One region of the Enterobacter chengduensis genome, then DNA from elsewhere that is predicted to be linked to it. Evidence: predicted binding sites of a transcription regulator. Region 1 holds the regulator's gene; each other region holds the start of a gene.
What was found. The regulator CRP, encoded in region 1, controls carbon source genes, mostly activating them, when cyclic AMP is high. The targets are predictions, from matches to a motif close to ATGTGANNNNNNTCACAT.
Positions count from the first base shown of each region.

Region 2: rhaS (HTH-type transcriptional activator RhaS) is a predicted target of CRP. The motif match lies at 2,775-2,792, and genes of this name have one in related genera.
Region 3: ydfZ (putative selenium delivery protein YdfZ) is a predicted target of CRP. The motif match lies at 2,248-2,265, and genes of this name have one in related genera.
Region 4: garD (galactarate dehydratase) is a predicted target of CRP. The motif match lies at 4,127-4,144, and genes of this name have one in related genera.

Region 1 covers NZ_CP043318.1:4,654,773-4,662,072, reverse strand. Annotated here, with positions in the region: gene argD (bifunctional acetylornithine/succinyldiaminopimelate transaminase) at 1-157, shown strand, start outside; gene FY206_RS22660 (YccS/YhfK family putative transporter) at 154-2,241, opposite strand; gene crp (cAMP-activated global transcriptional regulator CRP) at 2,299-2,931, opposite strand; gene FY206_RS22650 (OsmC family protein) at 3,243-3,647, shown strand; gene FY206_RS22645 (phosphoribulokinase) at 3,714-4,583, opposite strand; gene FY206_RS22640 (YheU family protein) at 4,613-4,831, opposite strand; gene FY206_RS22635 (hydrolase) at 4,828-5,850, opposite strand; gene mdcA (malonate decarboxylase subunit alpha) at 6,079-7,300, shown strand, end outside.
Region 2 covers NZ_CP043318.1:4,983,481-4,990,780, reverse strand. Annotated here, with positions in the region: gene rhaA (L-rhamnose isomerase) at 1-1,153, opposite strand, end outside; gene rhaB (rhamnulokinase) at 1,150-2,619, opposite strand; gene rhaS (HTH-type transcriptional activator RhaS) at 2,921-3,757, shown strand; gene rhaR (HTH-type transcriptional activator RhaR) at 3,831-4,679, shown strand; gene rhaT (L-rhamnose/proton symporter RhaT) at 4,680-5,714, opposite strand; gene sodA (superoxide dismutase [Mn]) at 6,003-6,623, shown strand; gene yiiM (6-hydroxyaminopurine reductase) at 6,690-7,300, shown strand, end outside.
Region 3 covers NZ_CP043318.1:2,359,143-2,366,442, forward strand. Annotated here, with positions in the region: gene FY206_RS11620 (MFS transporter) at 1-219, shown strand, start outside; gene FY206_RS11625 (mannitol dehydrogenase family protein) at 439-1,902, shown strand; gene ydfZ (putative selenium delivery protein YdfZ) at 1,946-2,149, opposite strand; gene FY206_RS11635 (universal stress protein) at 2,438-2,869, shown strand; gene FY206_RS11640 (GntR family transcriptional regulator) at 2,905-3,591, opposite strand; gene ydfG (bifunctional NADP-dependent 3-hydroxy acid dehydrogenase/3-hydroxypropionate dehydrogenase YdfG) at 3,683-4,429, opposite strand; gene dcp (peptidyl-dipeptidase Dcp) at 4,572-6,605, shown strand; gene FY206_RS11655 (methyl-accepting chemotaxis protein) at 7,013-7,300, shown strand, end outside.
Region 4 covers NZ_CP043318.1:4,464,993-4,472,292, reverse strand. Annotated here, with positions in the region: gene FY206_RS21605 (penicillin-binding protein activator) at 1-1,358, opposite strand, end outside; gene rsmI (16S rRNA (cytidine(1402)-2'-O)-methyltransferase) at 1,421-2,284, shown strand; gene garD (galactarate dehydratase) at 2,442-4,013, opposite strand; gene garL (2-dehydro-3-deoxyglucarate aldolase) at 4,388-5,158, shown strand; gene garR (2-hydroxy-3-oxopropionate reductase) at 5,179-6,069, shown strand; RNA gene rnpB (RNase P RNA component class A) at 6,129-6,505, shown strand; gene tdcA (transcriptional regulator TdcA) at 7,193-7,300, shown strand, end outside.

The DNA of each region.
Region 1 (7,300 bases):
CGACTTCCTGCACGCCGCCGCGCGCGAAGGGGTAATGGTGCTGAATGCGGGGCCGGACGTGATGCGCTTCGCGCCGTCGCTGGTGGTGGAAGATAAGGATATTGAAGACGGGCTCACCCGCTTTGCCGCGGCGGTCGGGAAGATCGTTAAAGGCTAATACTCGGTTCGTTTTAACCGTCGCGTTAACCAAATGCCGTGATGCGGGCGCTGACGCCATGCCACCGACGAAATGGTGTGCATGGTGTTCAGATGCCCCAGCACGCGCTGCAAATGCTGCTCCAGCGTGCTCATCGGCCCGTGGGTCAGCGTCTCAGGCGCTTCCAGAATGTTCGAATCCCCCGACTCACCCGGCGCGTCATACTCCAGACGCTGCTGACACCGCTGCAGGGCAATTTCACACGACTGCAAATAGCGCTGCGCCAGATCCGGCGTCAGCATCGTGTGCTCGCGCGCCAGCGTGGTCATGGCGTTAATGTGCTCGACGATAAACTGGCTGTGCGTGACCCAAAGCTTCATGTCTGCCAGATAGTGCGCGTTAAAGCCCGGCTCCTGCATCGCCTGGTTGAGGGAGTTAAACAGCGCGTTGTGCGCCTGATTAACTTTCATCCGCTGATACGCCAGCGGGGAGGGCTGCGGGTCGTCGCTCAGGATCAGACGAATGGCCTGCTGGTCAGCCTCCAGCGCGTCGTGGGCGTTCTGGCGCAGCAGCCCGCTTTGCCACTGAGGCCAGAGCCAGACCATACCGCCGAAGGCAATCAGACAGCCGATCAGGGTATCAATCAGGCGGGCAACGATAAACTGTTCGCCGTTGAGCGTGAGCAGCTGAAGGGTATACACCGCCGTCACCGTAAAGCCCACCATCGCCCAGCCGTAGTTTTTGCGGATAATCAGGTAGCTTACCAGGGTGACCGCCAGCATCCCCGCCAGGGTATAGCCTTCCGGCACGTGAAAGTGCAGCGTTACGCCCGCAATAATCAGCCCTGCCATGGTGCCGCCAGCCCGGTGCAGAATACGCACCCGCGTGGCGCCGTAGCCGTTCTGGGTGACAAACAGCACGGTCATTAAGATCCAGTAGGGTTTCGGCAGATGCAGCGCCATGCCCATCAGGCTGGCGATGCTCAGCATGACGCTAATCCGTGCGGCGTTACGCAGAGCGGACGACTTAAGGGACAGGTAGCTTTTGAGCGCGGGCAATAGCGGAAGCCGTTTCTGCTTATCCGCCATCAGGTCGCGGGGATACAGCGGGCGCTGGGTGCGCAGCACGCGGGCGATGCGGCTGAAGTGCCAGGCGGCAAACTGGCCGACCGGGTTATCCGGATGCTGACGGGCAATTTTCTCCAGCGCGCCGAGCTGTTTTTCCATGTTAAAGCGCGTGGGGTAGCGGTGATAGAGAATATCGTCCGCCAGCACCCGCAGGCGCGCGGAAACGGTCTGCGCGTTCCAGCGGATGACCGCTTCGGCGTGGCTGCGCTCGACCAGCTTTTGCACCTCCTGCGGATGGTGCAGGCTTACCGAGATATGCTCCTGCAGATCCAGCCCCACCTGGAAGGTGCGCAGCAGCCGTTTATATTCGTGGTTCTTGTTGGCGGCGAGCATATGCAGCTGCTGATAGCACTGGCTTATCAGATCCACCACCTTCTGCTGGCGCGCCAGCAGCGGCGGTAAGGATTTGTCCGGATCGGTATGCTGGGTCAGCAGGGTGTATTTGGCTTCGCAGTACTCCGCCAGTTGCACGTAGAGCAGGCTCAGCGATTCGCGCAGCGGCTGTTCCCGCCACAGCCAGAACCAGAACCAGTTAAATACCCCGTACCACAGCGTGCCGAGCGCGTAGATCAGCAGCGGCTCCCACACCGGCATATTCCCGGCGAGGCTCAGGGTGAAGATGGCCGCAATCAGCGACGCGGGAAGCAGGCGCGCGTGCAGCGAACTGATTTCTGCCGTGACGCCCAGCGTCATCGCCAGCACGGTCAGGATCAGCGGCAGCGGGATATCCCGGGCTAGCAGGAGCTGCACCGCAAGGCTACAGCCCGCAAACAGGCCGCCACCGATAATCAGGCGTTTGAAAAAGCGCTTATGCGGCGTGTCCAGACCGGCGATGTTGCAGCAGGCGGGCACGAGGGAAAACAGCAGGCCCTGCTGAAGATGTCCAAGGATCAGGCCTATGGCCACAGGAAGACACAACACCAGCGTTTGCCGCAGTGCGTAGTTAACTTCCGGGTGATAGATCAGCCTGCGCCACATGGGGAGTAGAGACAAAAACGGCGTGACACCTTGCGATGGCACGCCGCTTAAGCGGAATTAACGCGTTCCGTAGACCACGATGGTTTTACCGTGGGCGGAGATCAGGTTCTGATCTTCGAGCATTTTCAGAATACGACCCACTGTTTCACGGGAGCAACCGACGATCTGACCAATTTCCTGACGGGTAATTTTAATTTGCATGCCGTCCGGGTGGGTCATGGCGTCTGGCTGTTTCGCCAGGTTCAACAGGGTTTGTGCGATACGACCCGTCACGTCCAGGAAGGCGAGGTTACCCACTTTCTCTGAGGTGACCTGCAGACGGCGCGCCATCTGGGAAGAAAGACGCATCAGGATGTCCGGGTTGACCTGGATCAGCTGACGGAACTTCTTGTAAGAAATTTCAGCCACTTCACATGCTGTCTTTGCACGAACCCAGGCGCTACGTTCCTGGCCCTCTTCAAACAGGCCCAGTTCACCGATGAAATCGCCCTGGTTCAGATAAGAAAGGATCATCTCTTTCCCTTCTTCATCTTTGATCAGCACTGCCACCGAGCCTTTAACGATGTAATACAACGTTTCCGCTTTTTCACCCTGGTGAATCAGCGTGCTCTTTGATGGGTACTTATGAATGTGGCAATGAGACAAGAACCATTCGAGAGTCGGGTCTGTTTGCGGTTTGCCAAGCACCATGCGCTGTTATCCTCTGTTATAAGCTGTCACCAGAGTCATCAGATGCATCCGGACTCTGGGGTTGCAATCGAATTCTTACCCATACCCTGGGAAGTCGGCTACCGTAACGTTTCGCAGCCAGTAAAGTTTGATGTCCTCTGCATACATGTGTAACGTCAATGTATTACTGTAGCATCCAGAGTGTTTTAGCATAGCTTTCGCCGCGTGTCTCCTGGTGTCTCGCTTCAGCATGATGCAGGTCGCCTTCCATTGCGAGAAATGTAACGCACGCGTAATCTGTCACCAAAAATGCAACGTTGGAGTTTAAGAATATGCAAGCGCGCGTGAAATGGGTTGAAGGTTTAACGTTCCTGGGCGAGTCCGCGTCGGGGCACCAGATTTTGATGGACGGTAACTCCGGCGATAAAGCGCCAAGCCCGATGGAAATGGTGCTGATGGCGGCAGGGGGATGCAGCGCGATTGACGTGGTGTCGATTCTGCAAAAAGGCCGTCATGACGTAACGGATTGTGAGGTCAAACTCACGTCAGAACGTCGCGAAGAGGCGCCACGCCTGTTCACCCACATTAACCTGCACTTTGTGGTGACCGGTAAAGCACTGAAGGACGCGGCGGTTTCCCGTGCGGTTGACCTGTCTGCGGAGAAGTACTGCTCTGTGGCGTTAATGCTGGAGAAAGCGGTAAACATCACCCATTCGTATGAGGTGATCGAGGCTTAATTATTGGGGCATCGTGCGTGTTGATGCCCTCACCCTAACCCTCTCCCACAGGGAGAGGGAACATGCTCACGCGATCTGCTTCCCTTCCATCAACCGCTCCACCAGCGGCGTCATGATGAGCTCCATCGCCAGCCCCATTTTTCCGCCCGGCACCACCAACGTATTCATGTGAGAAATAAATGAGCCCTGCAGCATCGCCAGCAGCCAGGGGTAATCAATGCCTTCGAGATTGCGGAAGTGGATCACCACAAAGCTCTCGTCCAGCGAGGGGATGCTTTTGGCGGCAAACGGGTTGGAGGTGTCCACCGTCGGCACGCGCTGGAAGTTGATGTGGGTGCGGGAGAACTGCGGCGTAAGGTAGTTGATGTAATCTTCCATGGAGCGCACCACCGAGTCCATCACCGCCTCTCGCGAATGGCCGCGCTCGCTCATGTCGCGCGTCAGCTTCTGGATCCACTCCAGGTTCACGATAGGCACCACGCCAACCAGCAGGTCCACGTGGCGCGCCACGTCGTGCTGAGGGGTGACCACGCCGCCGTGCAACCCTTCATAAAACAGCACGTCGGTGGGTTCCGGCAGCGGCTGCCAGGGAGTAAAGGTGCCCGGTACCTGATTCCAGGGAACGGCTTCATCATAGGTATGCAGATACTTGCGTGACTGCCCTTTGCCGCTCTGACCGTACTCGATGAAGGTTTGTTCCAGCAGGCCGAAGTCATTGGCTTCCGGGCCGAAGTAGCTGATGTGTTTACCCAGATCGCGCGCCTTCCGGATGGCCATGTCCATCTCCGGACGCGTGTAGCGGTGAAAGCTGTCGCCTTCGACCTCCGCCGCACGGAGATTCAGCTGGGCGAAAATCTTGCGAAAGGCGAGGCTGGTGGTGGTGGTTCCCGCACCGCTCGACCCCGTAACGGCAATAACCGGATGTCTGGCAGACATAGCAACTCCCTGACTGAAAAAGTGGAAGATCAGCCGTGAAACGCGTTGCGGGGCATGATATTCACCGTCTCATGCAGTTCTGACCACACCAGCACCACGTCGCCGCTTTTCAGCTGGCGCTTAACATCGTTGACCTTTTGCTCAAGCGAGCGTTCCTGTTCACCATAATCGGTGCCTTCGCGTAATACAAAGCTTTCAATCAGATTATCGAGCGTTTCGGGAGCCAGATCCTGCCAGGGAATAATCATTTTGCACCATCCAGATAAGGAGTTAGCCAGTCAGGAATACGCGTCTCAAGCCACATTTTCGGGCGGCGCAGCGTCCCGCCGATAAACCCGACGTGGCCGCCGTGCTCGGTCAGCTGATACTGAACGTTGTCGGGCAGGAATTCCTGAGCGGGGATCGAGTGATGATCCATAAACGGGTCGTCTTTGGCGTGAATGATCAGCGTCGGCTGGGCGATCTTGCTGAGCAGCGGCATGGCGCTGCACTGGCGATAATAATCAATCGCATCGGCGAAGCCGTGGATTTTCGCGGTGATCAGATCGTCGAACTCGCGAATGCGGCGCACCTTTTTCAGCTGGCGCAGGCTGACCGGCAGGGTATCCGGGTAGGCCTTCAGCTTACGCGCCGCGTTGGCCTTCAGCAGGTTGAGCAGGTAGCGCTGATAGACGCGGGAAAACCCTTTTTCCATATGGTAGCTGCACTGCTCCAGCATAAACGGCGCGGAGACAATAACGGCGGCATCCAGCGGGACGCTTTCGCCCTCTTTGGCCAGCAGACAGGCCAGCATATTGCCGCCCAGCGAATAGCCCACGGCCGCCGTTGGCACCGTGCCGTAATTTTCCCGCAGCCAGTGCAAAAACCAGGTTCCGTCTTCGGTTTCACCCGAGTGATAGATACGCTTCTGACGATTTGGCTCGCCGCTGCAGCCGCGAAAATGCATCACCACGCCGAGCCAGCCGCGCGCTTTTGCCGCTTCAACTAAGCCGTGCGCATACGGGCTGTGCAGGCTGCCTTCCAGACCGTGAAAGACCACCAGCCGCGGCTTGTGGCGCGCCTGCTCCGGTGATTCGCTCCAGGCGAGATCCAGAAAATCACCGTCCGGCAGGTCAAGCCGCTGCCAGTGCGGCGTGAACTGAACCTTGCGGCGGATCAGCCGCGGCAGCATGGTCTGCAAATGGCAGTTGGCCACGCCGCGCATGGGCACGAACTCGGTGCTGTCTTCGGCTGCAATGTCGAAGCCTGATGGAATGATTTGGGTCATAAGGGCGATGCTGATTCTTGTCAGATATTAACGATACTTTCCGAATTGTACCCCGTTTAGCCTGGTTTTCCGAAACATGAACTGATCCCGATCACAAATCTTTACCTTGATTATTACTCTCAGGCTAATGATTCCGCTCTACGCTTAATTGATGCCTTTCTCACCAGAGCGCACACTTTACTCAACGTTAAGCAAATCAAAATGATTAGCTGAATCAGGAGGTTAATAATGTTATCTGGGCAAACACCCACCCGGCAATGGAACACGCGACGCAGCGAAAAAGCGCGTCGCCTGGCGTCCGTACCGGTGCAGGGCAAGGTACTGCCAACCGGCGATCTCGTCGCCATGCTGGAAAAACTGATCGCGCCTGGCGACAAGGTCGTTCTGGAAGGTAACAACCAGAAGCAGGCGGATTTCCTTTCCCGTTCGCTGGCCGAAGTGAACCCGCAAGTTGTCCACGACCTGCATATGATCATGCCAAGCGTCGGGCGCAGCGAGCATCTGGATATCTTCGAGAAAGGCATCGCCCGCAAGCTGGACTTCTCCTTCTCCGGCACCCAGAGCCTGCGAATCTCCCAGCTGCTGGAAGATGGTCAGCTCGAAATCGGCGCCATTCACACCTACATCGAACTTTACTCACGCCTCTACGTCGACCTCTCGCCCAACGTGGCGCTGATTGCCGGCTTTAAGGCAGACCGCAAGGGCAACCTCTACACCGGGGCGAGCACCGAAGATACCCCGGCGCTGGTGGAAGCCGCCGCCTTCCACGACGGCATCGTCATCGCGCAGGTGAACGAGCTGGTAGACGACGAGTGCGATCTGCCGCGCGTGGATATTCCGGGCTCCTGGATTGACTATGTTGTCGTTGCCGACAGGCCGTTCTTTATCGAACCGCTGTTTACCCGCGACCCGCGCCTGATTAAACAGGAGCACATCCTGATGGCGATGATGGCGATCAAAGGCATCTACGCGGAACATCAGGTGCAGTCCCTGAACCACGGGATCGGCTTTAATACCGCGGCGATTGAGCTGCTGCTGCCGACCTACGGCGAACAGCTTGGCCTCAAGGGCAAAATCTGTAAGCACTGGACGCTGAACCCGCATCCGACGCTGATCCCCGCCATCGAAAGCGGGTGGGTCGATAGCGTGCACTGCTTCGGCGGCGAGCTGGGGATGGAAGAGTACATCCGCGCCCGTCCTGACGTGTTCTTTACCGGTGCCGACGGCTCGATGCGCTCCAACCGCGCGTTCTGCCAGCTGGCCGGTCAGTACGCGGTCGATATGTTTATTGGCTCAACCCTGCAGGTTGATGGTTACGCCAACTCCTCAACGGTGACCCGCGGCCGTCTCTCCGGCTTCGGCGGTGCGCCAAACATGGGGCACGACCCGCACGGTCGTCGCCACGCCACACCGGCCTGGCTGAACATGATCACCGAACCTGACCCGATGC
Region 2 (7,300 bases), 330 kb from region 1:
GCCACGGCAGGGATTTCTGCTCTTCCAGCAGCGCCAGACGCGCGGTGTAGTCGCCGTTAGCCTCCAGCTGTTTCAGCGCGGCGACAGGCTCCAGCAGGGCGCGCAGCAGGGCTTTCTTCATGTTGCGGGTACCGATGACCCACGCCGCGATGCGGTTGATGGAGGCATCGAAGAAATCGAGGCCAATGTGTACGCGGTCAAACAGGTCGTGACGGATGATTTCGCTGGCAATTGCCTGGGTTTCGTCGTCCAGCAGCACTACGTGGTCGCTGTCCCAGCGCACCGGACGGCTAACGTGCAGCAGCAGGCGCGGCACGTAGAGCATGGCGGCGGAAATTTTGTCGGAGATCACCTCCGTCGGGTGGAAGTGCCCGGCATCCAGACACAGGGCGGTCTGGCGGCTGGTGGCGTACCCCATGTAGAACTCGTTCGAACCGACGGTGTAGCTCTCGGCGCCAATGCCGAACAGCTTGCTCTCCACGGCGTCGATGTGATGCGCCGGGTCCAGCTTCTCGCTGATGGCGTCATCCAGCGCGGCCAGCAGGCGCTGGCGCGGGGCCAGACGGTCAACGGTGACGTCCTTCATGCCGTCCGGGATCCAGATGTTCATCACTGACGGCGTGCCGAGCTGTTCGCCGAACCAGGCGGAAACGCGGCGGCTGGCCTTGACGTGGTCGATCCAGAACTGACGGATTTCATCGTTGGCGTGGGCAAGGGTAAACCCGTCGGCGCTCAACGGATGCGAGAAGCAGGAGGGGTTAAAATCCAGTCCCAGCCGGTGGGATTTCGCCCATTCAACCCAGTGCTTAAAATGTTCCGGTTTGATTTCGTTACGCGCGACCGGCTCGTCGGATTCGAGATAAATCGCGTGCAGGTTCAGGCGCTTGGGTCCTGGGATCAGGCTCAGCGCCTGCTCCAGATCGGCGCGCAATTCGCTCGCGTTACGCGCTTTACCCGGATAGTTACCGGTTGCCTGAATGCCACCCGTCAGAGAACCGCCTGGGTTTTCGAAGCCGGCGACGTCATCGCCCTGCCAGCAGTGCATAGAGACGGGCAGACGGTCGAGCTGGCGCAGCGCCTCTTCGACATCCACGCCGACGGCGGCGAAACGCTGTTTAGCCAGGTCCCAGGCTTGTTCAAGTTGAGTGGTCATGCGCAAAGCTCCTTAGTCAGTCGGTTTTGCTGAAACTGCGCCCGGTAGCGGGCAATTTCATGTCGGGGATCGGGTGCGAAGGTGGTCAGACGGGTATTCGCGGCCACCACCGAACGGAAATCGTCAACGCTGGAGAGTTCGTCCAGGGCCATCAGCTGAATGCCAATATTGCCGAGCGTGGAGGCCTCAACGGGTCCCGCTATCACGGTGATGCCGCAGGCGTCGGCACAAAGCTGGTTAAGCAACCGGTTCTGGCTGCCGCCGCCCACGATGTGCAGCTGGCTGAAGGGTTTTCCACGCAGCTCAGCCAGCTCGCTCAGGATGTCGGCATAGAGCAGGGCGAGGCTATCAAAAATGCAGCGCGCCAGCTCGGCAGGCGTGGACGGCACCGGCTGGCCGGCTTCAAAACAGGCGGCCTGGATTTCGGCGCTCATGTGGACGGGATTAATAAAGCGGTCGTCGTTAGGGTTGATCAGGAAGGTGCAGGCCTTCAGCGTGTCGGTTTGTGCGATAAGCGCAGTCAGGTCGGTTATGTTCTGTTCTTTCAACACGCGCTGGAGCAGCCACAGGCCCATGATATTTTTCAGCACGCGGTAGCGCCCTTCGGCACCGCCTTCATTGGTGATGTTTGCTGCGAGAGCGGCGTCGCTGGTGTACGGCGTTTTGCTCTCAAAACCCATCAGTGACCAGGTGCCGGAAGAGAGGTAGGCCGCGTCTTTGCTCGCCAGCGGGGATGCAATGACCGCGCTGGCGGTGTCGTGACTCGCGACGGCAACAACGGGGATTGCGTTCCCCTGCGGGCACATCCACTGACCGATCACATTCCCCGGATGGGTCGGCGTGCCGAACCAGGAAGGTGATGCCCCCGTCCAGGCCAGCAGGCGTTCATCCCAGCTATCCGAGTTGATGTTGACCAGCTGCGTGGTGGTGGCGTTGGTGTATTCCCAGTTCATGTTGCCGGTCAGGCGGTAGCTCAGGTAGTCCGGGATCAGCAGCGCATGGGCCACGTCCGCGACCCACTCCGGCTGTTGCTCGACCAAAGCGCGCAGCTGATAAAGCGTGTTAAACGGCAGGAACTGAATGCCGCTGCGCCCGTAGATGTTGTCTTTGCCAAGCTGGGCGATAGCGTGAGCCATCAGGCCGTCGGTGCGGCTGTCGCGATAGGAAATCGGCAGGCCGACGCGCTCGCCGTGGCTATCGAGCAGCACGTAGTCCACGCCCCAGGTGTCAATGCCAATGCTGTCGATGCGAATGCCGTCGTTGCAGACGTTGTTCAGCCCGGTGCGGATCTCTGCTTCCAGGGCATCAATATCCCAGGTATCAAAACCGTCCTGCTTTTGCAGGCAATTGGCGAAACGGTGCATTTCGCGAAGCGAAAGCGTGCGCACGTCGCCATCCCAGGTGGCGAGCATTACGCGGCCGCTTGATGCGCCTAAATCGACGGCCACACAATGGCGAAAAGTCATGGTCGGGTCCTTTCTTAAGTCATTAGCGGTGAGTGTAAGAAAGGGAAGAAAAAGCTGCCTTTTCGCCACTGACAGGTCAAATCCTGCGCTGGCAAGAAAGCAAAGGTGAACGTGAGGGAGTTCACAGTTTCCAGCCGTGGCGGGGTTTTCAGGCAGTGTGACGCTGACCGCATTTCCCGATCTTTCCGCTGATTTCTTGAAAATCGAACCGCTTTTGCGCGGTTTGCTGCCGGAAATTTAAGGTGAGCATGAAAGGCCTTAATTACTATTTTGAGAACATTTCTCATTAGTGGGGGCCGTTATGACCGTACTGCACAGCGTCGATTTCTTTCCATCGGGAGCGGCTCCGGTCGCGATTGAGCCGCGGCTCCCTCAGGCCGCGTTCCCGGAACATCATCATGATTTTCATGAGATTGTGATCGTTGAGCATGGAACGGGTATTCACGTATTTAACGGCCAGCCGTACACCATCAGCGGCGGTACGGTGTGCTTTGTGCGGGACCACGATCGGCACCTGTATGAACATACCGACAATTTATGTCTGACCAACGTGCTCTATCGTTCCCCGGACGCGTTCCAGTTTCTTTCTGGCTTAGACCAGCTGTTGCCGCAGGAGCAGGACGGGCACTATCCGTCCCACTGGCGGGTAAATCAGTCCATATTGCAGCAGGTGCGCCAGCTGGTAGGTCAGATGGAGCAGAGCGGGGACGGGCAGGAGACGCACGCCATTGCCACGCGTGAGCTGCTGTTTATGCAGCTGCTGGTGCTGCTGCGCCGCAGCAGCCTGGTGGAAGGGCTGGACAATAACGACGCGCGCCTGAACCAGCTAATGGCCTGGCTGGAAGATCATTTTGCCGAAGATGTCTGCTGGGAAACGCTGGCGGACGATTTCTCGCTCTCGTTGCGCACGCTGCATCGCCAGCTCAAGCAGCAGACCGGACTGACGCCGCAGCGCTATCTTAACCGCCTGCGGTTAATCAAGGCGCGTCACCTTTTGCGCCATACGGATGAAAGCGTTACGGATATCGCCTATTGCTGCGGTTTCGGCGACAGTAATCACTTTTCAACGCTTTTTCGCCGCGAGTTTTGCTGGTCGCCGCGTGAAATTCGACAGGGGAAAGACGCGTTGCTTCAGTAACGCGAGGGTAATCACCGTTTTCAGGGCGTAAAAAGACTAATAATGTTCGGTTATTGGCGGTAGAGGTTGTGCTGTGGCTGCTCATTTAGTTCTTCGCAAAGATGTTTTTTTCGCCTCTGCGAGTCAGGCCGTCGCGGTGGCAGACCGCTACCCGCAAAACGTCTTTGCCGAGCATACGCACGAGTTTTGCGAGCTGGTGCTGGTCTGGCGCGGCAACGGCCTGCACGTCCTCAACGATCGACCCTACCGCATCACGCGAGGCGATCTGTTTTACATTCGCGCTGAAGATAAACACGCCTACGCCTCCGTTAACGATCTGGTGCTGCAAAACGTCATTTACTGTCCGGACAGGCTGAGGCTCAACGTGGACTGGGCGGCCTGCATCCCCGGTTTTCTTGATGCCCGAGGCGAAGCGCACTGGCGCTTGAGCGGCAGCGGCATGGCGCAGGTGCGGCAGGTCATTTCCCACCTGGAGCAGGAAAGCCAGAAGAACGACCCCGTCGCAAACCAGATGGCGGAGCTGCTTTTTGCCCAGCTGGTGATGACGCTGAAGCGCCATCGTTACGCTACCGATAATCCTTCCGCCACGGCGCAGGAAGCGCTGCTGGATAAGCTCATTACCACGCTTGCGGGCAGCCTGAACAAAAGCTTCGGGCTGGAGAAATTCTGCGAGCAGGAACAGTGCAGCGAGCGCGCGCTGCGCCAGCAGTTTCGCACCCAGACGGGGATGACGGTAAACCATTACCTGCGCCAGCTGCGCATCTGCCACGCCCAGTATCTGCTGCAGCACACGGAGCTGCTGGTGAGTGAAGTGGCAATGCGCTGCGGTTTTGAGGACAGTAACTACTTTTCGGTCGTGTTTAACCGCGAGGTGGGGATGACGCCGGTTCAGTGGCGTCATCGCAGTCGAAAGGCAGCGTAATCAGTTCGCCATGCCGAGGCCGACGATGTTGGCGGCGATAATAATCACCACGCAGCCCAGGCTCAGCACGCCCACCGGACGGCGTCCGGCGTTGTTCCACTCTTTAAGCACCAGACCCACCAGTCCACCGCACAGCACGTAGAAGCTCATGTGCAGCATCCAGCTCATGTAGTCGTACTGCGCCGGAATGCTGGCGTGGCCCCAGGCATAAAAGAAGAACTGCAGGTACCACATCAGGCCGCCGAGGGCGGAGAGCAACACGTTGGTGATGATAAGCGGTTTCGCCAGCGAGAAGTCGTTTTTTATCGACAGATCCTTCACTTTTGCCAGACGAACAATGCAGAAGCCGAGGTTAACCAGCGCGCCGCCGCCCATAATCACCACGTAGCTGGGTAGGGCAACGTACAGCGGGTCGACGCCCAGCGCCGCGGCCGCTTCGTGCATCGGCTTGGCGGCATTCATGGCGAACGACATCCCCGCCGAGAAGATGCCGCACATTACCGCCAGCAGCAGCCCTTTTTTCAGGTTGAACTCTTCGGCCCTGATGCCCATCTTGCGCTCTTTCAGCTGGCCCGCGCGGGTGACAATACCGACGCCGATCACCGCGACCAGGACGCCCAGCAGCGTCATTCGTCCACCCTGCGTGTTAATCAGCACGTCGACATTACCGTTGAGTATTGGCGTCATTAGGGTGCCGACGATCAGCGTAATGCCAATCGCGATGCCGATGCCCATCGACATACCGAGATAGCGCATGGTGAGGCCGTAGTTGATATTACCGATGCCCCACATCGCGCCAAACAGGAACACCGGCAGCAGGGTAGACGCGTTGAAGGAGGCAAAGTAGCCCCAGAAATCGGGCAGCAGCATGGCGCTGATGGTCCACGGCAAAATCAGCCATGACACGGTACCGCCAACGGACCACATGGTTTCCCATGACCAGCCTTTCACTTTTTTAAACGGGGCATAGAAACAGGCAGCACTGGCGGCGCCTATCAGATGCCAGAAGATACCCATCGTAATCGCATGATTCATTTTTACATCCTCGTCGTTTTTAGCGTCGGCGGCTTCCCGTCGACTTGATGAGTGTAAAAATTAGGCAGTTTGGGAACCTTCAGAAGGTTGCCGCCCTTCTGTTCTTGATGGCAATCAGCACGTTAACCACGTGAGCAGACTCACATTTCTGCTATTCATTGAAAAACGAATAACCTTAGAAAAACTACGGCATTGATAATCATTTTCAATATCATTTAATTAACTATAATGAACCAACTGCTTACGCGGCATTAACAGCTGTGCCGCCCGACAATAATGGAGAGGATTATGAGTTATACACTGCCATCCCTGCCGTATGCCTACGACGCACTGGAACCGCATTTCGACAAGCAGACGATGGAAATCCATCACACTAAACACCACCAGACCTACGTGAACAACGCGAACGCCGCGCTGGAAAGCCTGCCAGAGTTCGCTAACCTGTCTGCTGAAGAGCTGATCACCAAGCTGGACCAGCTGCCAGCGGATAAGAAAACCGTGCTGCGCAACAACGCGGGCGGCCACGCTAACCACAGCCTGTTCTGGAAAGGCCTGAAAACCGGTACCACCCTGCAGGGCGACCTGAAAGCGGCTATCGAGCGCGACTTCGGTTCCGTTGACAACTTCAAAGCGGAATTTGAAAAAGCCGCTGCTACCCGTTTCGGCTCCGGCTGGGCGTGGCTGGTACTGAAGGGTGACAAGCTGGCGGTGGTGTCTACCGCTAACCAGGACTCCCCGCTGATGGGTGAAGCGATTTCTGGCGCATCCGGTTTCCCAATCCTGGGTCTGGACGTGTGGGAACACGCTTACTACCTGAAATTCCAGAACCGTCGTCCGGACTACATCAAAGCCTTCTGGGACGTGGTGAACTGGGACGAAGCCGCAGCGCGTTTCGCCGCTAAAAAATAAGGTTGCATTGACGCCTGTGAGAAGCGAGTCTGATGACTCGCTTTTTTTGTATCTGAAGGAGTAGATATGCACCACTATCCGGTCAACGTGTTTACAGGCAAGGTAAGGGAGTACGACGGCAGCCGCCCGAGCGCCATCGCCAAAATTCAGGTCGACGGCGAACTGACGTTAACCGAGCTTGGGCTGGCGGGCGACGAGCAGGCCGAAAAGAAAATCCACGGCGGGCCGGAGCGCGCGCTGTGCCACTACCCCCGCGAGCACTATCAGCACTGGAAAACCGAATTCCCCGAGCAGGCGGATCTCTTCGTAGCCCCCGCGTTTGGTGAGAATCTCTCCACTGAAGGGCTCACCGAAAAGAACGTATTTATCGGCGATATCTACCGCTGGGGCGATGCCCTGATTCAGGTGACGCAGCCGCGCTCGCCGTGCTTCAAGCTCAACTTCCACTTCGGTATTCATGACATGTCGTCCCAGCTGCAAAGCGCGGGTAAAACCGGCTGGCTGTATCGCGTGGTGCTGGCCGGACAGGTTTCGGCGGACGCGCCGCTTGAGCTGGCTTCACGCCTGAGCGACGTGTCGGTTTATGACGCCTGCGCCATTGCCTGGCATATGCCGTTTGATGACGAGCAGTATCACCGCCTGCTGTCGGCGGCGGGGCTCTCGACAAGCTGGACCAG
Region 3 (7,300 bases), 2.3 Mb from region 1:
GCGGTGGGTTTTGGTCCGGTACTGGCGGGGATCTTCTGCAATATGACCGGCTCCTGGTGGCCGATCGTTGCCATGCTGGTGGCCTATTCCACGATTGGGCTGTTATCGGCGATCCTGATGCCGGAAGTGCGCGACCGTGATTTGAGCGCGGCGCAGGACGCTGCTGAGTCCGCACCCGTTGAGAGCGTGGGTTACGGCGCGGTCTCCACGCGGCGCTGATGGTTTACAGCCTGCGTGACTTATCACACAACTTTATCTTTATGTCACACCACATGCGTAAAAGTTAATATAAATCAAAAACTCAAACGGCAGTATCAGTATGGTTGATGGCAGTGATTTTTTACCCCAACTGCCATTCTAGTTGGTGTAGTCAGCAGGCGCTGCCGCTTTACCCAAAGCGGCAGCGATCCACCGCTTTCTAATTAACGAGTCATAATTATGGAAAATACCTTATTACAGGCCAACGCGACGCTGCCTCAGTACGATCGCAACAGCCTTAACGCACGCATCGTTCATTTAGGCTTTGGCGCATTTCACCGCGCGCATCAGGCCGTGTATGCCGACATTCTCGCCGCGGAACACGGCAGCGACTGGGGCTACTGCGAGGTTAACCTGATTGGCGGCGAACAGCAGATTGCCGATCTGCACGCGCAGGATAACCTCTATACCGTGGCGGAGATGTCTGCCGACGCGTGGACGTCCCGCGTGGTGGGCGTGGTCAAAAAGGCGCTGCACGCGCAGGTTGACGGGCTGGAGAGCGTGCTGGCCGCGATGTGCGAACCGCAGGTGGCGATTGTCTCACTGACCATCACCGAAAAAGGCTACTGCCATTCTCCCGCAACCGGGCAACTGATGCTCGATCATCCATTCATCGCCGCCGACCTGCAAAACCCGCACCAGCCAACATCCGCGCCGGGCGTGGTGGTGGAAGCGCTGGCGCGTCGCAAAGCGGCGGGTCTGCCGGCGTTTAGCGTGATGTCCTGCGATAACATGCCGGAGAACGGCCATGTGATGCGCAACGTAACCTGCTCCTATGCCCGGGCGGTAGACGGCGAGCTGGCGGACTGGATCGAGGCTAACGTCACCTTCCCGTCAACCATGGTGGATCGCATCGTACCCGCGGTGACGCCCGACACGCTGGATAAAATCGAAAAGCTGACCGGCGTGCGCGACCCGGCGGCAGTCGCCTGCGAACCGTTCCGCCAGTGGGTCATCGAAGACAGCTTTGTGGCGGGGCGTCCCGAGTGGGAAAAGGCCGGTGCCGAACTGGTGTCAGACGTCATCCCGTTTGAAGAGATGAAGCTGCGCATGCTCAACGGCAGCCACTCCTTCCTGGCGTATCTCGGTTATCTGGCCGGTTATCAGCATATTAATGACTGCATGGAAGATGCGAACTATCGCGCCGCGGCGCACGCGCTAATGCTCAACGAGCAGGCGCCTACGCTGAAAGTGAAGGGCGTCGATTTAGGCCGCTATGCCGATCTGCTGATTGCCCGCTACAGCAACCCGGCCCTGCGCCACCGCACCTGGCAGATCGCGATGGACGGCAGCCAGAAGCTGCCGCAGCGCATGCTGGATTCCGTGCGCTGGCACATGGTGCACAAGAAGCCGTTCCCGCTGCTGGCGCTGGGCGTGGCAGGGTGGATGCGCTATGTCGGCGGCGTGGACGAGCAGGGTAACGCGATTGACGTGAGCGACCCGCAGCTGGCGGTGATCCAGGCGGCGGTGAAGGGCAGTGCGGAAGGGGAAAGCCGGGTCAAGGCGCTGCTCGGCATTGAGGCCATCTTTGGCAAGGAACTCCCGCGTGAAGCAGGCTTTGTTGATGCGGTCATGAAGGCGTACGTGACGCTGCTGCAAAAGGGCGCGAAAGCGACCGTGGCGCAGTACGTTTCTCAACGCTGATTCAGCACATGCCGCCGTGCGCGGCGGCATGTCTGCGCACCGTTTAGTGCATACCAAGGCGAATCAGCTCAATCGGCTCGAACTTACCTTCGCATCCTTCCACTTCAACCGTTTTGCTGCGGCGTACCTGCGCGGCATCCAGCCCGTCGCTGTGTATCGCTTTAATCACGCCGGTTTTACCCGTGCCGCTAATCATGACGCGGCTGCCGGTGGTGATTGCATTGCGGTTACGGTCGTATGTCATCATGGTATTTTCTCCTCTCTAACCTGTTCGTTACGGCGTTATTTCAGGTTTTGCCGTTCACGGGGCATATAAATACGCCTGTCCGCGGCGCATGTTTTTGTTTTTGATCAAACTCACACTTTTTTCTTTATTTCCTCCGGTGCTGACGGTTCAGGACGGTAATTTACAAAGCAGACCGTTATTTTCATTAACTGATAGTTTCAGCAGGGAAGCGTTTAGGGTTGGTTTATATTCCAGGTGCCATTCTGGGTACAGGAAATAACCCTTTCATCGGAATAAGGAGTCAGGCTTATGTATAAGAAGATTTTGATGCCTGTTGACGTGTTTGAAATGGATTTGAGCGACAAAGCGGTTCGCCACGCGGCAAACCTTGCGAAGGCGGAGGGCGCCTCGATTACCCTGGTCAATATCCTGCCGGCCAGCAGCCGGTCCCTGCTGCGCGGATTTAACGCCGATATTAAAAAGTTCGAAGAATATATGACGGAGGAATCCGGCAAGAAAATGAACGCGTTAAAAAGGCTGTTCGATATCTCGCCGGAGAAAATTGACACGCTGGTTCGCTTTGGCAACGTCCGCGATGAAATTATCAGTCTCAGCAAGGAAGGAGAATATGACGCAATCGTCATCGGGTCGAAAAATCCGGGCATCTCCACCCATCTGCTGGGATCAAATGCCGAATCTATTTTGCGCTACGCCACGATCCCGGTGTTGGTTGTTCGCTAACCCCATCGCCGCGCCCGAAAGGGGGCGGCGCAATATTACTCTTCGCTAAACCACTCGCTATTTTCCTGACGAATCAGCTGTACGGATTCGCTAATTTCCTGCAGATGCAGCGTCATCGCTTTTTCCACGCCGTCCGGGTCGCGTTTTTCCAGCGCGCTGAAAATATCGTGATGCTGTCGAAGCAGCATTTCCGGCGGGGAGACGTGATCGAGGCTCATATAGCGCACGCGGTCAATGGTGGCCTTGATGTTTTCGATAGTGTCCCAGGCCAGCTGACAATCCGCAATTTGCGCCAGCTTCTGGTGGAACTCATCGTCAAGCAGGAAGAAATCATTCAGCTGCTTGCGGTAAATCGCAATGCGCTGCTGATGGAGGTTCTGCTCCAGCAGGTAACACTGGTTGTCATTGATAAGCGTTGCGGCCCGGCGGGCGACGGCGCATTCAATGGCCTGGCGAACGAAACACCCGTTGCGTACCTGAGAAAGCGAAATTTTGTTCACGTAGCTGCCGCGCTGCGGGCGAATTTGGATCAGGCCGTTTTCAGCAAGCTTGATAAACGCTTCGCGCACCGGCTGACGGGAAACGTCAAAACGCACGGACACCTCTTTTTCAGAAAGCGGCGTGCCGGGTGGGATCAGGCAGTGGACAATATCACGCCGCAAAATGCGATAAATTTGCTGGTTTACGGGCTGGGTAGGATTGAGTTGCGATTCAGCGGCCATGAGTTGTCATTTCTCAGAGAGTTAGCCTGAACATACTACCATTCTTTTAGCTGCCGAAACAGACCCGGCCCGCAGGCCGGGAAGGGCAGATCTAGCCACGATGGACGCTAAGTCCGGCAAAACTCTGGCTGACTGGCATCATTTCTACGGTGTTGATGTTGACGTGTTTTGGCAGCGTCGCGACCCACCAGACCGTTTCGGTAACGTCTTCCGGCGTCAGCGCGTTAGCATTTTCGTAGGTTTTACCCGCTTTCGCGTCATCGCCCTTGAAGCGCACGTTGGAAAACTCGGTGCCGCCCACCAGGCCCGGCTCGATGTCGGTGACGCGAATGGCGGTGCCGTGCAGGTCAGTGCGCAGGTTAAGGCTGAACTGACGCACAAACGCCTTGGTTGCGCCATAAACGTTACCGCCCGCGTAAGGCCAGCTTCCGGCGGTAGAACCGATATTGATAATGTGGCCGCAGTTGCGCTCCACCATGCCCGGCAGCACCGCACGGGTCATATAGACCAGCCCCTTGTTGTTGGTGTCGATCATGTTTTCCCAGTCTTCAACGCTGGCTTTGTGCGCAGGCTCCATGCCCAGCGCCAGACCGGCATTGTTGACCAGCACGTCGATGGCGCGCCACTCGGCGGGCAGGTTGGCAATCATCTCTTCAATGGCCGCGCGGTTACGTACGTCCAGCTGCGCGGTCAGGATGCTGTCACCCAGTTCGTCCTTCAGCTCCTGCAGGCGCTCCTGACGACGGCCGGTCGCAATAACCTTGTGCCCGTTGGCGACGAAGCGACGCGTGATGCTTTCACCAAAACCTGCCGTTGCCCCGGTAACTAAAATAATCATCTCACTGTTCCTCAACGCTTTTTGTGTTGTACTACCATAGCACGGCTGCAGAGGGTGCGTTAAGGCAACATTTGTATGACGGCGTTGCAGGCGATGGCGGCCTGGCCTACTCTGGGAGGATACCCGTACTCAGGAGTGAAAGATGACGGCCACGAATCCCTTTTTTGACATCAGCCTGCTGCCTTACCAGGCCCCCCATTTTGATGAGATCAACGATAGCCACTATCGCCCGGCGTTCGATGAGGCGCTTCGCCAGAAGCGGGCGGACATTGACGCGATCGTTTCTCAGACCGCTGCGCCTGACTTTACCAACACCGTGCTGGCGCTGGAGAAAAGCGGCGCCATGCTCGCGCGCGTCAGCAGCGTGTTCTTCGCCATGACCTCCGCGCACACCAATCCGTATTTACAGGCGCTGGAGGAGCAGCTCTCCACCGAGCTTGCCGCGCTGGCGAACGATATCTGGCTGAATGACGTGCTGTTCGCCCGCGTGGAGAGCGTCTGGCAGGACCGCGCCGCGCTGGATGCCGAATCCCGGCGGCTGGTCGACGAGACGTATCAGCGGTTTATTCTGGCCGGTGCGCGTCTGAATGAGACCGAAAAAGCCGAGCTGAAGACGCTGAACACCGAGGCGGCGACCCTGACCAGCCAGTTTAATCAGCGTCTGCTGGCTGCCGATAAGACGGGTGGGCTGGTGGTGGATTACGCGCACCAGCTTGACGGGCTCAGCGCCAGCGAGATTGCCGACGCGGCGCAGGCCGCCGCGGAGAGAGGGCTAAACGACCGCTGGCTGATCCCGCTTCTGAACACGACTCAGCAGCCCGCGCTTTCCGCGCTGCGCAATCGTCAGACCCGCGAAAACCTGTTCAACGCGGGCTGGACGCGCACCCAGAAAGGGGACGAAAACGACACCCGTGCGCCGATCCTTCGCCTGACGGCGCTGCGCGCGCGACAGGCTCGCCTGCTGGGCTTTAAGGACTACGCCAGCTGGAGTATCGCCGATCAGATGGCGAAAACGCCTGCCGCCGCGCTGGAATTTATGCGCGGCATCGTGCCCGCCGCCCGCGCCCGTGCGGAACGCGAGCTGGCCGACATTCAGAACGTGATTGACGACGAGCAGGGCGGCTTCACCGCGCAGGCCTGGGACTGGGCCTTTTATGCCGAGCGCGTGCGTCAGGCAAAATATGCGCTTGATGAATCACAAATCAGACCCTATTTTGCGCTCAATACCGTGCTGCAGGATGGCGTATTCTGGGCCGCAAGCCAGCTGTTTGGCATCCGCTTTGTGGAGCGCTTCGATATCCCCGTCTATCACCCGGACGTCCGCGTATGGGAAATTTTCGACCACACCGGTGAGGGCATGGCGCTCTTTTACGGCGACTTCTTTGCCCGTGATTCCAAGCAGGGCGGCGCCTGGATGGGGAATTTCATTGAGCAATCCTTCGAGTTTGCTGCCCGCCCGGTGATTTACAACGTCTGTAACTACCAAAAACCGGCTAACGGCGGCGTTGCGCTTCTCTCGTGGGATGACGTGATAACCCTGTTCCACGAGTTTGGCCATACGCTGCACGGCCTGTTTGCCAGCCAGCGCTTCGCCACGCTTTCCGGCACCAATACGCCGCGTGATTTCGTTGAGTTCCCGTCGCAAATTAACGAGCACTGGGCCAGCCATCCGCAGGTGTTTACCCACTACGCGCGCCATTACGAAACCGGTGAGCCGATGCCGGACGCCCTGCGGGAAAGCATGCTCAACGCGACCCATTTCAACAAGGGTTATGACATGACGGAGCTGCTGGGAGCCGCGCTGCTGGACATGAACTGGCACGCCATCAGTGAAGCCGTATCGGACGTTGAGGCCTTTGAAACGGCAGCGTTGCAAAAAGAGGGGCTGGATCTGCCCGCCGTACCGCCGCGCTACCGCAGCAGCTACTTTGCCCATATCTTCGGCGGCGGCTACGCGGCGGGCTATTACGCCTACCTTTGGACGCAGATGCTGGCAGACGACGGCTATCAGTGGTTTGTCGAACGGGGCGGCCTGACGCGGGAAAACGGGCAGGCATTTCGCGAGGCGATTTTGTCCCGCGGTAACAGCACGGATTTAGCCGAGCTGTATCGCCAGTGGCGCGGGCACGATCCGAGGATCGAACCGATGCTGGAGAATCGCGGGTTGAGCGCGTAGGAAGCGTTCAGGCTGGAAGAACAACCGGGCAGCGCGCCCGGTTTTTATCAAAACAGCCTAAGCCTGGACTGGTCAATAAATGAACTTAATTTACATTTGTTAATCTTTTGAAATTTCTATAAATAAAATACGCCTAATTTTTCCGGTTTTCGTAAATCTCAAATTTATTATGTCTGCAAGTTTATTTTATTATTTAATTTGCTGTAAATAGGTGCATGAATAACATATAAGAATTATCCTAATTGGATGATAAATATAATTTAATTGTGCCTAAAGTATTAATTTTCTCTGCCGATTAGCATGGGTGTGGGCATGATGGATTTCTTAATCCATTAACCACAAAAAATAAGCCGTTATTAAAATTCATCTCCAGAAGATGAACCTATGCTAATTATTAAGGAAGAGTAATGTTTAAAAATCTCAACATCGGCACCCGGCTTACCATAGCATTTGGCGCAATTGTGGTTTTAATGTCCGTCGTCTGCGGATTGCTCTATTTGAGCTTTGACAAAGTGACGGCCGTAAGCAAGCTCAACGTCCATAGCTATAAAGTGGTCGATAATCTTCGCTCAGTCACCGAAACCCTGATCAACATGGAAACAGGTATTCGGGGTTTTGCGCTCACCGGCAACCGGGACGTTCTCGAGCCCTTCACGCAGGGTGATGAGAGGTTTAAAAGCAAAGTAGAGGAAATT
Region 4 (7,300 bases), 190 kb from region 1:
GGCTGGTTGAGCGCCAGCACGTTCAGCGTGGTATTGCTCTTCATCAGCTCATCCACGTTGTTTTTCAGCAGCGGACCGACAACGATGCTCGCCCCGTCCTGTTGCACCTGCGCCAGAACCTGGTCCAGCGGCTGCGAACTGGTATCGTAGATTTTCAGTTCAGCGCCGGGGTTGGCGCTGGTGGTTGCCACGGCCTGCGGCTGAGCGGCAGGCTGAACCGCGGGCTGTGCAGGCTGCTGTTGAGGCTGTTCTGCCGTTGCGGCAGGTGCTGGTGTCGCCTGCGTCTCGACCGGAGCCTGAGCCGCAGGGGCGGCAGTCGCCGGTGCAGGGGTAGCCGGAGGCGTGGTCGGGGCCGTCACCGGGTTTTGCATGGTACCCTGCGCTGGCGCTTGCGCCGTGGTCAGGTCGCTGGTCTCGGCGGCGGACGGACTGACAACATCGTTCACGTTGGCCGCCTGAGCCGCCTGGGCGGGAACGGCGCTGCCGGTCACCGGCGTCGTGCCGTTTTTCGCCGCTTCAAAGCCCTGCTGAATGGTGCGTCCAAACACCGCCGCCTGGCCGTTGAGCGGCAGAAGCAGGGCGATTTTGCTGGTCGACGCTGGCTTAAAGTTCTGCACGTTCACCAGCTGGGTTGGCAGCATTTTCGCACCCGGGTTTTGCGGGTAGCGCGTCTGCCAGTCCGTAATGCCGGCTTTCAGCATCTTTGGATCGCTGCGGTTGGTAAACCACATCTGCTGCAGATCCAGCCAGCCCTGCAGGACGTTTTCATCGGCGTTGATGACCAGCGCCTGCGCCTGTTCCTGCGTCATCGACGCCAGCGCTTGCCAGGTGGCATCAATATTTTTCTGTTTGTCGGCACCGCCGAGCAGCGGCTCTTGCGCGACGAGCGCGCGGAGCAGCATCAGGGAAGGGCGTCCCTGCTCCGCGGTAATGCCCGCCTGCCAGAAGCGCGCCTGCTGGTTTTTGTCCAGCGCGCTCAGGTCGATATCACCGAGGATCTTCTTCGCGGCGGCGTAATCTTTCAGCGCGACCTTCAGCTCGGCGGAGAGCAGGCTCTGCTCACGGCGCTGGGCGTCGTTAAGATCTTTTGGCAACTGGTTAAACAGTTCGGCAGCCTGCTGGGTTTTACCCTCTTTCAGCAGTGCACGAATGGCGAGTAATTGCCAGTTGGTCTTGGTATCATTTGAACTCTGCGACATTTGTTGCAGATAAAAGCCAGAATCAGCCTGAGCAGAACCCTGAAGATGGGCGGTGCTCTGGTCAGGTGCCTGGGTGCCACAGCCTGCAAAGATCAGGGCTGCCAGCAGAAGCGGCACGCTGCGCGCGGCTTTTTTTCGAAGAAACGTTAACGGTACCATACTGTATCCAGTGATTTTTTTTACGCAATGCTCAATATTAAATCGGCAATACGGACGAAACAATGAAACAACACGAAACGGCAGATAATTCTCAAGGCCAGCTTTATATTGTACCTACTCCTATCGGGAATTTGTCTGATATTACCCAACGTGCGCTCACCGTACTGCAAGTTGTTGATTTAATTGCTGCTGAAGATACCCGCCACACCGGCTTACTGCTGCAACATTTCGCGATTAACGCCCGTTTGTTTGCTTTGCACGATCACAATGAGCAACAAAAAGCCGAAACGCTGGTGGCGAAGCTGAAAGAGGGGCAGAACATTGCGCTGGTCTCCGATGCCGGTACGCCGCTGATCAACGATCCTGGCTATCACCTGGTGCGTACCTGTCGTGAAGCCGGTATACGCGTAGTGCCGCTGCCAGGGCCGTGCGCCGCGATTGCTGCGCTGAGCGCCGCAGGTCTGCCGTCCGATCGCTTCTGCTATGAAGGTTTCCTGCCTGCCAAATCCAAAGGCCGCCGCGACGTCTTAAAAGACCTGGAAGCGGAACCGCGCACCCTGATTTTCTACGAGTCCACCCACCGACTGCTGGAGAGCCTGGAAGATATGGTGACCGTCTGGGGAGAAGGGCGCTACGTGGTGCTGGCGCGCGAGCTGACCAAAACCTGGGAAACGATTCACGGTGCGCCGGTGGGCGAACTGCTGGCATGGGTAAAGGAAGACGAAAACCGCCGCAAGGGCGAAATGGTGCTGATTGTCGAAGGGCATAAGGCGGAAGAAGACGCGCTGCCTGCCGACGCGCTGCGTACTCTGGCATTGCTACAGGCGGAGCTGCCGCTGAAAAAGGCCGCTGCGCTGGCGGCGGAAATTCACGGCGTGAAGAAGAATGCCCTGTATAAGTACGCGCTGGAGCAGCAGGGGGAGTAAGGCATCCCCTGCCGGTTTTTGCCGGGGGGCGGCTATGCCTTACCCGGCCTATCGATCGTTATGCGTCTTTTAGCCAACGGGTATCGCCTCAACCTGGAAGGTTTGCGGCGTGCCCGACGGGTTATCTAAATGCGGGACAGATTTGGTGAAGGGGACATCACGTCACCGGTGCCGGGTTAAACACCGCCAGCTGGTTATGCAATCCCCACTGGTCGGAGAACGTTTTCTTCCGCCCGCTCGCCACGTCCAGAATGAAGTGGAACAGCTTCCAGCCCACGTCCTCAATGCTCTCTTCCCCGGTGGCGATGGTGCCCGCGTTGATGTCCATTAAGTCATACCAGCGGTTTGCCAGCTCGGTGCGGGTCGCCATTTTGATCACCGGCACCGCCATCAGGCCATACGGCGTGCCGCGTCCGGTGGTAAAGACCTGCACCGTAATGCCGGATGCCACCTGCTGCGTACCGCATACAAAATCGCTGGCCGGCGTTGCTGCGTAGATCAGGCCGCGCGTCGTCGGACGCTGGCCCGGAGAGAGCACTTCAGCAATGGCGCTCTGACCGGATTTGGCAATCGATCCGAGGGCTTTTTCCACCACGTTTGCCAGGCCGCCTTTTTTGTTCCCGGGCGAGGGGTTGGCGCTGCGGTCGGTTTTGCCCATATCGAGATAGTTATCGTACCAGGCCATCTCCTCAAGCAGGCGTTTGCCGACTTCTTCATTGACGGCGCGCGGCGTCAGGAGATGGATGGCGTCACGCACTTCGGTTACCTCGGAGAACATCACCGTGGCGCCGCAGCGCACAAGCAGATCGGACGCATAGCCCACCGCAGGGTTGGCCGTCACGCCGGAGAAGGCATCGCTGCCGCCACACTGGGTGCCGACCACCAGCTCCGAGGCCGGGCACGTTTCACGCTGGCGGCGGTTAAGTTTGTCCAGATGACGCTCCGCCACCTGCAGGATATCGTCGACCATTGAGCGGAAGCCCACGTGGCGTTCATCCTGCAGGCGCACGATGCTGGCCTCGTCTGCCGGGATAGCTTTGACATCTTCCGTGCCCTGCAGCAGGCGCTCAGGCTGCAGTTTTTCGCACCCCAGGCCGATGACCATCACCTCGCCGCCAAAGTTTGGGTTCAGGGCGATATTGTGAATGGTCCGGATCGGCACCACGGCAGCGGGGGCGTTAATCGCTACGCCGCAGCCGTAGAGATGGTTCAGGCCAACTACGCCGTCGACGTTGGGGTATTTCGGCAGCAGATCGCGCTCGATGATTTTCACCACGTAATCCACGACGCCCGCCACGCAGTGCACGCTGGTGGTCATGCCGAGCAGGTTTTTGGTGCCGACGCTGCCGTCCGCGTTGCGGTAGCCTTCGAAGGTATAGCCTTCCAGCGGAGGAAGCGGTTCCGGCACGCGGGTAGCCAGCGGAAGCGTATTCAGCGGCGGCGCTTCCGGCAGCGCAACCAGCGACTCCTCAACCCAGCTCCCCTGCGGTATAGCGCGAACGGCATAGCCGATGACTTCACCGTAACGTACGATTTCGCCGTTAGCAGGGATATCCACCAGGGCGGCTTTATGTCCCTGCGGAATATGCTCGATCAGTTCCAGCCCGTCCGGGAAGCGGGTGCCCGCTTTTAAGCCATTGTCGTTGACAATAATCGCCACGTTATCAGTATCGTGTACTTTTATATAAAACGCCGTCGGCGATGCCTGTCGAATTTCAATGTCGGCCATTGTTCAGTATTCTCCAGCAAAGTGTCTGATATTAAGGTCAGCCAATTTTCTAATGGTAGAAATAAATACGCGGCTTTTCAGAAATAAAGCATGTCAGTACAGGCGATATGAAAATGTGATCGCGATCGCTCCGGAACCCGTAATCCTTGATTCTGTGCATTAGCGCCCAGCATCCAGGGCATATGCAAAAATTTTTATCCAAATGTACCGCAATCCTTGAGCATTCAAACAATGTGCGCGCGTGGATTGCGTCTTATACTGAATGACGATTTTATTACGCCTAAATACGTCAGAAAAATAAATATCATGCTGGCGCGGTGTCTGAATAAATAAAATGATGCTGAAAAGGCTGCGGAATTAAAAAGGTAAATACGATGAGTAACGATATCTTTCCGAATAAATTTAAAGCGGCCCTCGCGGCGCACCAGATTCAGATTGGCTGCTGGTCCGCGCTGGCAAACCCCATCAGCACCGAAGTGCTGGGCCTGGCCGGTTTCGACTGGCTGGTGCTGGACGGCGAACATGCGCCGAACGATATCAGCACCTTTATTCCGCAGCTGATGGCGCTGAAGGGCAGTCCCAGCGCCCCGGTTGTGCGCGTGCCGACTAACGAGCCGGTGATTATTAAGCGCCTGCTGGATATCGGTTTCTACAACTTCCTGATCCCGTTTGTGGAGACGGAAGAAGAGGCGGTGCTGGCCGTTGCCTCAACGCGCTACCCGCCAGAAGGGATCCGCGGCGTCTCCGTTTCGCATCGCGCCAATATGTTTGGCACCGTGCCGGACTACTTCACCCAGTCTAATAGCAACATCACCATTCTGGTTCAGATCGAAAGCCAGCAGGGCGTGGATAACGTCGACGCGATTGCCGCCACAAACGGCGTGGACGGCATCTTTGTCGGACCAAGCGATCTGGCGGCCGCCTTTGGACACCTGGGTAACGCCAGCCACCCTGACGTGCAGCGCGCTATCCAGCACATCTTTGCCCGCGCCAAGGCACACGGTAAACCGTGCGGCATCCTGGCGCCGGTTGAGGCTGACGCCCGTCGCTATCTGGAGTGGGGAGCCACCTTTGTTGCCGTCGGCAGCGATCTTGGGGTGTTCCGCTCAGCGACGCAAAAATTAGCGGACGCTTTTAAAAAATAACCATCATTGAGGAAACAGTTATGACGCTGAAAGTGGGTTTTATTGGCCTGGGGATCATGGGTAAACCAATGAGTAAGAACCTCATCAAAGCGGGTTACTCTCTGGTGGTCTCCGATCACAATTCGCATGCGGTAGCGGAGGTGATGGCGGCGGGCGCTGAAACGGCCACCACCGCGAGAGCCATTGCCGAGCAGTGCGACGTCATCATCACCATGCTGCCAAACTCCCCGCACGTTAAAGAGGTTGCGCTGGGAGAAAACGGCATTATCGACGGCGCCAGGCCGGGCCTGGTGCTGATTGACATGAGCTCTATCGCGCCGCTCGCAAGCCGTGAAATCAGCGAGGCGTTAAAAGCGAAGGGCGTCAATATGCTGGACGCGCCGGTCAGCGGCGGCGAGCCGAAAGCGATCGACGGCACGCTGTCGGTGATGGTCGGCGGTGATAAAGCTATTTTCGATAAATACTATGACCTGATGAAAGCGATGGCAGGCTCCGTGGTGCATACGGGTGAAATTGGCGCGGGCAACGTGACCAAGCTGGCGAACCAGGTCATTGTGGCGCTGAACATCGCCGCGATGTCCGAAGCGCTGACCCTCGCAACCAAAGCGGGCGTCAATCCGGACCTGGTCTATCAGGCCATTCGCGGTGGCCTGGCGGGCAGTACCGTGCTGGATGCCAAAGCGCCGATGGTGATGGATCGTAATTTCAAACCCGGTTTCCGCATCGACCTGCATATTAAAGATCTGGCGAACGCGCTGGATACGTCACACGGCGTGGGCGCGCAGTTGCCGCTGACCGCGGCGGTCATGGAGATGATGCAGGCGCTGCGTGCCGATGGCCTGGGCACGGCCGATCACAGCGCGATTGCGTGCTATTACGAAAAACTGGCGAAGGTGGAAGTGGCGCGTTAATCACGGCTTACCCCTACCTGAGGGTGACAGCGGCGCGCAAACCCTCTATACTGCGCGCCGAAGCTGACCAGACAGTCGCCGCTTCGTCGTCGTCCCTTTCGGGGGAGACGGGCGGAGGGGAGGAAAGTCCGGGCTCCATAGGGCAGGGTGCCAGGTAACGCCTGGGGGGGAAACCCACGACCAGTGCAACAGAGAGCAAACCGCCGATGGCCCGCGCAAGCGGGATCAGGTAAGGGTGAAAGGGTGCGGTAAGAGCGCACCGCGCGGCTGGTAACAGTCCGTGGCACGGTAAACTCCACCCGGAGCAAGGCCAAATAGGGGTTCACATGGTACGGCCCGTACTGAACCCGGGTAGGCTGCTTGAGCCAGTGAGCGATTGCTGGCCTAGATGAATGACTGTCCACGACAGAACCCGGCTTATCGGTCAGCTTCAACTTCTTAAAAAACCCCGCTTCGGCGGGGTTTTTGCTTTGTGGGGATTGTAGGCAGGGTAAGCGCACCGCCACCCGGCAGCGGACAAACGACATCAATTCTCATATTTGCGACATTAAGCACATTCCACTGCTTTTATCCCTTCATCGTCGCTCCTGCATCTGTAGACGATCTCCATCACAAAATTTCACGCTAAAAAACAGATGATTTTTAGTATTGATAATTTGTTAATGTTGTTACTCTAATGATCGCGAAACTTTTCTCGTTTGATATACATATATTGAAATCAAATACATTCCCTCCGTGAATATGTGACCTAATCCACTCTTTTAAGGAAGTCTGAAAATTCACCTCGAAAAAAATTGATAATTTGAAAGAATGTTTCAAACAAATAACGGTTATTTATTGGCCTTTAATTGCCTGAAATATCGTCTTTATTGCTTTTTTAAGGGCGTGGGAATTTATCCGGGTTATCGCCATAAAATAAATTTATTACCGCTATTTTTGTTGATCAATATCAGCGTAGTAGCGTATTTATCATTATGTATACTTTTGATATATAAAGGTTTTAATGGTTTTTTGCTGTGCGGAATAAACGGCCTGGAAGGCAAATTGTGAGTAACAGCACATACCCCTTTAAACATTATTGAGTAGAATCCACCCCGTCATAGGGAAATAAGCGCAGAATATTATGAACACTATTATTCTACCGAAAACACAGCACCTCGTGGTATTTCAGGAAGTCATTAAAAGTGGCTCCATAGGTTCTGCTGCAAGACAACTGGGCCTGACGCAGCCC